2 regions of the Psychromicrobium lacuslunae genome follow, and region 2 is predicted to be linked to the other one. Evidence: riboswitches for the same ligand, from Rfam matches in the RefSeq annotation. Region 2 holds a riboswitch; the other holds the start of a gene.
What was found. Region 2 has a riboswitch for cyclic di-AMP ahead of UM93_RS16350 (C40 family peptidase). Riboswitches for the same ligand answer to the same signal wherever they lie in the genome.

Region 1 (4,409 bases), 770 kb from region 2:
GGCACCACCGGCCTGGGACTGTCTATCGTGCATGCCATCGTGCAGGCGCATGGCGGCAAAATAACGCTCAACTCTCAGCCCGGAAACACCGAGTTCATGGTTGACCTACCTCGCGGACAGTGAGCTTTAGCTGAGCCGGCCGGGGTTTAGGCGCGAGCACGGTGGGGCAAGACCGAGCTGAGTTGGCTGCGTAGCGTGGTGTGATTTCGCTTGTTCAGGACCAGCAGCGCCACGCTGCCGGCGGCTAGCGCCGCCACCCCGCCAACGATAAGTGACCAGCGCGGCCCGAAAAGAGTGCCAATCCAGCCGACCAGCGGTGCCCCAATCGGGGTGCCCCCTTGCATTAAGGCCATATACACCGCGAGTACCCTGCCGCGCATCGCCGGGTCTGTAGTGAGCTGAATGCTGGTATTGCAAGCGTTGAGGAAGGTCATTGCCGAGAGCCCGATCGGAATTAGTGCGAGGGCGAACAACCAGTAGTTCGGTGCGAAGGCCCCCAATACGGTGAACGCGCCGGTCGCCAGCGCACCACCAACCACGTAGGCCATCCGCACACCCTGCCGTCGGGCTGCCAACAGCGCAGCGGAGAGTGTGCCGACCGCCATGACGGTACCGAGCAACCCGTACTCACCCGGCCCGAGCTTGAAGACCGACGTGGCCATCAGCGCATTGGTGATCTGGAAGTTCATCGTCAGGGTGGCGACCAGGCTGACCAGAATCATAATCATCATCAGATCTGGGCGCTGCCGGATATAGCGCAATCCCTCTCGAATCTGCCCCTTGCCCCTGGGGGCTCGAGCCGCTGGGTGAAGTTCCGCGACTCGCATCTTGGCAAGCGAGAGAATGACAGCGGCGAAACTCGCGGCATTGATCAAGAAAGCTGGGCCGGTGCCGATCCAGGCGATCAGCAACCCGGCAAGTCCGGGTCCGGCCAGTCTAGCCAGGTTAAAGGAGGTGGCATTCAACGCAACCGCGTTGGGCACGTCACCTGCCTCCACCACCTCAGAAACGAAGGCTTGCCGGGATGGAGCGTCAATCGCGCTACCGATACCGAGGAGCAGCGCCAGCAGATAAACATGCCAAAGCTGAACCGTATTTGTCACCACCAAAAGGCCCAGCAGCAAGGCACAAAAACCCATCGCCGATTGCGTGATCAAGAGGATCTTACGTTTCGAATATCTATCCCCGAGCAGCCCGGCCCATGGGCCGAGGATCAAGATCGGCAAGAATTGCAGACCGGTGGTGATGCCCACCGCGGTGCCGGACTGATTGGTTAGCACCGTCAGGACCAACCAGTCCTGAGCCACTCGCTGCATCCAGGTACCAATATTGGAAACCAGGGCCCCAGAGACCCAGAGCCGATAGTTGAAGACCTTCAGCGCACTAAACACTTATTTCGCACTCATTCTTTGCAGTATTTGTGCTGCTTCACGCAGCACCTTGCGTTCCGCGGGACTCAACCCCGCGAGCCGCCGCTCCAACCATTCGGTGCGACGTTGCCGGGTATCCCTCAGCACTTCGCGGCCAGCCTCGGTGAGCTCCACCAAAACCTGTCGCCCATCACTAGGGTCTGAGCGTCTGCTGACTAAGCCGGATTCCTCTAGTGCATTGACCGTTCTAGTCATTGTCGGCGCCTGCACATGCTCTTTATCTGCCAACTGCCTGAGCGTCTGCTGACCATTACTCAGGATCGACAACACGCTGAATTGGCCGGGCCCGACGCTCTCGCTAGTGGCTTCGGTACGCAGTCTCCGAGCGGTACGCATCACTGCCATCCGCAACTCAACCGCTAACGGCGCTCGTCTCCCTGACTCCATTTACTTAGCATAAGTCATTACCTTTGCTAAGTAAATAGCGAGCACTGGGCTTCCGTTATCTAAATGTGACTTATCTAGGTAATGCCGGTATCGTAGAGAGGTGCGCGATAGTAACCGTGCACCTCTCTACGAGACGCCGAGCTCTGCCACTCAAAGAGGGACGTCAGAACTTATGGCAGAGACGGGGAAACCACTTTTGGCCGTGTTCGCACGGTCTTGGGGTGAAGTCCTGCAGCGCAGGGCCGGCCTTCTCAGCCGAATCCGACAGCTCACCTCGCAGGCAAAAGAGAGGCAGTTCAGTGGCTCAGAGCATGGATCAGCCACGTCGTGATCGGGCGCGGCATGCCGCGCCCAGCACTCCGACGTCGCGCTCAGTTCCGGGGAAATCTACCGGTCGGCGTCGCGCCACCCCGCAAAAGTCCTCTCTTAGCCTGCTCCGTGAAGCCAGCTCCAAGCTGCCTGTGCAGCAGGTAGCCGCTATCGCCATCGCTGGCGTCTTAGTCGCCTCGGTGAGTGCCTCGCAGCAGAATCCGGACACCCCCGCCTCAACACCGGTGGCACAGAAATCAGCAATGGAGACAGTCTCTGCAGCTGCCAACGCTGAACTAGTTTTCAGTCGAGTCACCGCGAGCTCCAAGCCCGCTGCCAAAACACCCAGTACCGGCAAGCCGGGCGCAGACAGCGCCTCCAGCGACATCAACCAAATCAAGGCAGTAAATGACCCCGAGGCCGCGCAGGCTTTCGCAGCGACAAAATTGGCCGACTTCGGTTGGGGTCCGGATCAGATGAGCTGTCTAAGCTCCTTGTGGACCAAGGAATCCAGCTGGCAGACCACGGCTGAGAATCCTTCCAGCCTGGCCTATGGCATCGCACAGTCCCTACCCGCCGAGAAGATGGCCAGCGTCGGCTCCGATTACCGCACTAACTACAAAACCCAGATCACCTGGGGCTTGGGTTATATCAAGGAGCGTTATGGCTCACCATGCGGCGCCTGGGGACATTCCCAGGCCACCGGATGGTACTGAGCCGTTCGTCTCAGGTTCAGTAAAGAACCTTCTGGCTCTTGAATTTGTAGTAATCGCTGGACGGCTTGAGCCAGATCAGCACCAGAGCGGTGATCGAGACCAGTAGCGTAATAATGCCGATGATCAGGCTACTGACGAAAATGGTTTTACTGATGGAGCTTGCGATCAGTGAGTAGATCCCACTCAGAATTGAAATAGCCGCGAATACAGTGGCCACCACTCGGGCCCACGACTTTCCCGCACCGTTCGCCAAGGCCATCCAAATCCACAAGCCGGTGCCGATGATCAGGCCGAAGATCATGCTGGCATAAGTTGTCGCCTGGGTAATCGACTTGACCGACTCGATGGTGCTGCCGCTGAGACCCGAATTTTGGGTCTGAGCCTGAGCAATTGCCATATCTACCAACTGATTAACCTGGAATAGCGTGAAGATGCCCCCAATCACGCTCAAGGCGGCTCCCACGTACATCAAAATGACGGCATTCTTCAGCGTCTGCGGCTTCTCCACTGGCGCGATTGGCGAGATCGCCGAACCGTTTCCGGGGTAGCCGGGGAACTGTTGCTGCGGGTATTGCGGTGCCTGGCCGGGCTGTTGTTGACCATACTGAGGCGGCTGCTGCCCAAACTGCCCGGGCTGTTGCTGTCCATACTGTGGTTGCTGGCCGTATTGCGGTTGCTGAGGCTGGTTCGGTGCATTGTTTGGCGGCTGAAACTGGTCCATAGCACTAGAGCCTAGTGCAATCTCCGGCCAATGCCCGCGCCGAGACCGAACCGTTAGCGAGTTGCTAATGGGTTTCAGTCTTCGCCCAAGACAGGGTGGCAATAGCGCCGCCGTCGGTGGCGTTCTCAAAGCTCAACCGGTAACCCAAGACTTCGGCCTGCCTGATTGCTATTAACAGGCCGAGCCCCCAACCACCTTCGCTTTTAAACCGCGAAGGACCGTTGTCGATAATGCTCTGCGGATAGCCCAAACCGTGGTCGCGAATTGCCAATTCGTCCCGGCTCACGGTCAGCTGAATCGGCGGCTGGCCATGTTCGGCCGCATTCCGGAGCAAATTGAGCAGCACCCTGGAGAGCCGCCGCTCGTCAGTATCCAGGATCATCTCCTCGGCATCAGCAGCGAACAGTACGGTGATGGATTGAGCCAAATCTGCTGCGGCGAGCTCAGCACTGACGTCGTCCAGCAGGATTCGAATCGAGGCTGGTTCGCGGATAATTTCATGCTGCGCGCCATCCAGACGCGAGATTTCCAGCAATTCTTCCACCAGCCTGCGCAGCCGCGCGGTGCGCTCCTTAACCATCTGCGCTGGCCGCGAATCCTCTAATAATGCTGCCGCAGCCACTAAACCGGTCAGCGGAGTTCGCAGTTCATGGGCTAGATCGGCGCTAAAACGTTGCTCATCCTCAGCCTTTTGTCGCAGTTCCGCCGCCATCCGATCGACGGCACCAGCAAAGCGAGCTACCTCGTCCTTGCCCTGGCTAATCTCCCCCAATACCTCAGTGGCATGGCCATCGGAGATGCGCTCGGCCGCGGCAGCCCCGCTGACCAGTCGGCGAGACAATCGGC
Region 2 (4,409 bases):
TCGCCGTACGGTAACCCGATTCCTGGCCTGGAATCCTTTGGTGGACACAAGGCTCGGGAATTCACCGAGGGCGTAGTCAACATGGTTTCAGCGATGGAGCAATACCAGCCGGAGTCCAAGGTGGTCATCGGCAGGCTATCAGAGCGTATTCAGGTGGATCCTGAACTGCTCGGCCAATTCGAGGAGGCTGGCTTAAAGCCGGGGGTAGAGATCTCCCTTGAGCAGGTGGGCGAGTACATTTCGGTGCGGGTACCGGGTGTTGAAGGGGCCTTGGAGCTGCCGCCGGAAGTCGCGGTTCATGTCTTTGTCGCCATCGATTAGCTATATAACGAACTGTTATAAAGCGTCGAGATGACGTATAGTTGCATCTTGTCGTCGTGATCTTGGCGGCGTCCCAGCCAGCACTGAGCCTTGCCTCTGGCTGCGGACCTTTAGCAATACAGGCAAGGACGGGGGAACCAAAACCGGCTGTCCATCTGGACAGTCTTGGGGTGAAGTTCTTGGTCAAGATGGCTCTGCCATCGCGCCCAGGGACCGGATTGCTCTCTAATCCGAATCCGACAGCTAACCTCGCAAGTGTTGAGAGAGGAAGAAAGTCTCCTTGAGCGAATCAGGACTCCCACGTCACGGTCGGCGTAGCGCTGTGCAACCACTCAATGATGCTGTTCGTCAGCGCAGTGCGCTGCCCGACGCCTCGACGGATATTTCGATGGCTACTCCCGTGCCCCTGCCTTTGCGGCCCCGCGACGCTGCGCGGCGCGCTCGGCAACGAGTCGAGGTTGCACGTCCGGAGCTTTTCGCCGCCCTGCCGGCAGCGCCTGCCGAGCGGGGTCGTCGTCGTGCCGCCGCAGTGGCTACCCAACGGAGTTCGCTGACTTCGCTGACTTCACTGACCTCCCCAAAAGTTCTGCAACGCACCGGCATTGGGCTGGCAGCGGCCTCCTTAGCGCTCGCCGTGCTGATTCCTAGCGCTGGCGCCAGTATCGCTCCGGCATCTTCGACCACGCCGATGGCGCAGAGCGGTTCCGGGCCAGTCAGCGCCGACCCCGGCGTCGAACTGAGCTTCAGTCGGCCGAATTCGACTAGCAGCATGGACCCCGACGGCAAGCTGCACCAGGCCTTGAGCGTCTCAGCTGCGAAAGTGGCTCCCGCAGCCGCTAAGGGTAGTCTTTCCGCGCCCTTGACGAAGCTAGTACCAAGTTCTCCGTTCGGATATCGAGTGAACCCGCTGACCGGCGCGATGGGCGAGTTGCATACCGGTCAAGACTTTGCGATTGCTTGCGGCACAGATGTTTATGCTGCTGCTGGCGGCACTGTGACCTTCGCCGGCTGGCATTCAGGCGGAGGCGGCAACCGGGTGGTTGTCGATCATGGCAATGGCCTGTCCACTAGCTATAACCACAACAGCTCATTGTTGGTCAAGGTGGGGCAGAAAGTGGAGCGCGGTGACAAGGTCGCGCTCAGTGGGACGACCGGTGCCTCAACCGGTTGCCACCTGCATTTCGAAGTGATGATTAACGACAAAACTGTTGACCCAATGGGCTGGCTGTAACAAAACTTCTAGTTTCACAGGTTCTGATTTATCTCCGTTTTTTGCGCGGGATGGCTACTAAAACCCCCGGTCAGCGCAAGACTCGACAGTGGAGTAATTACTAAAAGGTCACAGAGTTGCCGTCCAGATCACTTTTCCGTGATCAGAATGTGACATTCTCGCGAACCTGCTGTAGCGTTGTTCCTGCGCCAAGCTTGATAGGAGTCTGGCGCTCTCGGGGTAGCTAGCCTAACTCTGCCATTACTCTGAGGTCCGTTCGCAACATTCGTCTGGCAGAGACGGGGGAACCACATACGGGCTTCTTAGAAGTCCTTGGGGTGAAGCCGCTGAAGTTCGAGAACTTAGGTTCAGAATCTAAAGCGGCCGGGTGACTCCCATCCGAATCCGACAGCTTACCTCGCAGGCTTTGGGAGAGGTCAAACGTGTCTTCAAAGGCATCTATCGGTCGCCACCGCGCGGCCAAGGTCAGCAACAACCGTCTCGGAAATATCTCTAAAGCGGTATCTTCAAACGCTGGCAGCTTTGGTCGGCAAGCAGCGGTAGTTGCGGTAGCAACTGGTCTAGTGACCAGCATCGGCCTACCGGCACTCGCGGCCAACGCCGACTCCACCGCCGCGCAAGACGCGACTCGGACCACGAGCGATGTCGCACAGACCGTCTCGGCGGCCAAGAATCTCAATCTAAAGTTCGAACAGGCAGCTGCCACCTCCACCGTCGAGGTCAATGAAGTCGCAGCCCAGGCAGAAAAGGTCGAGCCAGTTGCTCCCGCTGCCAGCAAGCCTGCTACGGCAAGCCAGACCACTCAAACCCCTCAGGCTGAAGCAAAGGCCGAGACTGCCAAGGCGCCAGCCGTCTCCGGCAACCTCTCGGGAGTTGCCGCTAGCGCCTATGCTGGTATCGGTCATGCTTACGTTTACGGCGGCACCAGCCCGGTGACCGGCTGGGACTGCTCCGGATTCGTCCAGTGGGCCTACGCCCAGGCTGGTATCTCAATCCCGCGCACTAATCAGTGGGGTGTGATGGTGCAGACCTCGACGCCTAAGCCCGGCGATCTGGTCGTCCAGAACGGCGGCTCCCACGTGGCCATCTACGTTGGAAACGGCATGGAGATTGGTGCTTTGAATCCTTCCGACGGAACTCAGCTGACCGCTGTCAACGCTGTCGGTTCCGCGGTGTTCTACACCATGCCGTAGCGGCCCAAAACTTTTTGACTTAGCTGTGAACGCGGGTGTGGGGCTCGCAGACAAAAACTCCACGTAGTGAACGCAACAACATCGCATCCGTAACCAATGAGGAATTGAAAGAGAGACCGATGAGCAATCGTGAAGGGATCGCCCGGCACCGCGCCGAGGCCACGAAGACCAGTTCGATCGCTGTGATCGCTAAAGCTGTTAGTGACAATGCCGGTGGGGTCGGCCGTCAAGCAGCTGTCATCGCCGCCGCTTCGGGTCTGGTCTTGACCACCGGGATTGCTGCCAATGCGGCTCAGCCCAGCGAGGTTCAGCGTGACACCAACACCTCAACGTTGAAGGTTCAGGCTGCTAGCCAGGGCGTCACTGCTTCCTCGAAGGTGCAGATCAGCTTTGAGAGCCCGAAGGCTTCCTCCTCTGCTCCGGCTGCAGTCGTGCCGGTTGTCAAGGTTGAGAGTAACACCACGGCTCCGGTCGCTGAACCGGTTGCCCAGACCGCGGCAAGCCAGCCCGCAGCTCAGGCTGCTCCGGTAGCTACTCCGGCCGCCACTCAGGAAAGCAAGACCACGCAAGCTGCGGCTGCTAAGCCGGCAAGCCAGAAGAGTGGCATTGGCGCCACCATCGCTGCCGCCGCTTATGCTCAGCTGGGCGTCGCTCAGGACTGCACCGCGCTGGCAAGTAACTCGCTCGCTGCTGCTGGTATTTTCTACCACGGCTGGCCGGCTGGCTACCTCTCCTTGGGTCGCACCATCAGCGAATCCGAAGCTCAGCCCGGCGATTTGATCTACTACGCAAATGGCGGTGGCGGCCAGGCTCACATTGCTGTTTACGTTGGCAATGGTCAGGCTGTGCACGGCGGCTGGAATGGCTACACCACTGCAGTCTTCTCCGCTCACGTGGGTAGCGGACCGGTCTTCATCGCTATCGGTCACTAAGCTCCGCTTAACAGACACTTCAAAGCACCCGCACCGATCATCGGTGCGGGTGCTTTGTCTCTCCAGAAGGTTTCTGCCGGGTGAATTCTTCTCGACACACCCCGCCACGGCGGTATTGAATTCGTTGATTCTGGGCTGTTCCGCCTAGGCTTATCTTGAGTTCAAGATCTGGGGCTGCGGCAGGGCAGCCGGCTCCGCCGAATGACTCCAGGTCAGCGAAGAGGGACAACGCCGATGCGTACTCTTGTTCTGAATGCTGGTTACGAACCCCTAGCGGTTGTCACGTTCCGCCGGGCGCTGATCCTTGTGCTGGCTGGGAAAGCTTCTGTTTTAGCTGAAGGCGATGAACCAGTCGTCGGGGCGCAGGAGATTCTCGGACGGCCATCGGTGATCCTGCTGAATCGATACATCCGGCTACCTTATGACCGGGCCACACCGGTCAGCCGGCGCGGGGTGTTACGTCGCGATAATCACCGCTGTGGTTATTGCGGAAAAGCCGCCAGCACCATTGATCACATCCAGCCCAAGTCCCGAGGTGGCGCGCACAGCTGGGAGAATCTGGTGGCTTGTTGTCTACGGTGCAATAACCTTAAGAGCGATCACACCCCTGCCGAAATGAACTGGCAGCTACGCCTCACCCCACGTCCGCCTCGTGGTGGTCAATGGCAGATCCGTGAACTGGAGAAGCCCACACCGGAATGGGATCCCTTCCTCAGTGAATTCGCTGCCTGA

Region 1: it holds a riboswitch for cyclic di-AMP, as region 2 does, so the genes downstream of both, UM93_RS12605 (aggregation-promoting factor C-terminal-like domain-containing protein) here and UM93_RS16350 (C40 family peptidase) in region 2, are expected to answer to the same signal.

The regions. Positions count from the first base shown of each region.
Region 1 covers NZ_CP011005.1:2,690,445-2,694,853, forward strand. Annotated here, with positions in the region: gene UM93_RS12590 (sensor histidine kinase) at 1-123, shown strand, start outside; gene UM93_RS12595 (MFS transporter) at 147-1,391, opposite strand; gene UM93_RS17835 (MarR family winged helix-turn-helix transcriptional regulator) at 1,392-1,817, opposite strand; cyclic di-AMP (ydaO/yuaA leader) riboswitch at 1,970-2,113, shown strand; gene UM93_RS12605 (aggregation-promoting factor C-terminal-like domain-containing protein) at 2,117-2,842, shown strand; gene UM93_RS12610 (hypothetical protein) at 2,859-3,563, opposite strand; gene UM93_RS12615 (sensor histidine kinase) at 3,628-4,409, opposite strand, start outside.
Region 2 covers NZ_CP011005.1:3,460,701-3,465,109, forward strand. Annotated here, with positions in the region: gene UM93_RS16340 (metal-dependent transcriptional regulator) at 1-321, shown strand, start outside; cyclic di-AMP (ydaO/yuaA leader) riboswitch at 410-593, shown strand; gene UM93_RS16345 (M23 family metallopeptidase) at 602-1,552, shown strand; cyclic di-AMP (ydaO/yuaA leader) riboswitch at 1,800-1,972, shown strand; gene UM93_RS16350 (C40 family peptidase) at 1,975-2,745, shown strand; gene UM93_RS16355 (NlpC/P60 family protein) at 2,865-3,677, shown strand; gene UM93_RS16360 (HNH endonuclease) at 3,912-4,409, shown strand; gene mobA (molybdenum cofactor guanylyltransferase) at 4,393-4,409, shown strand, end outside.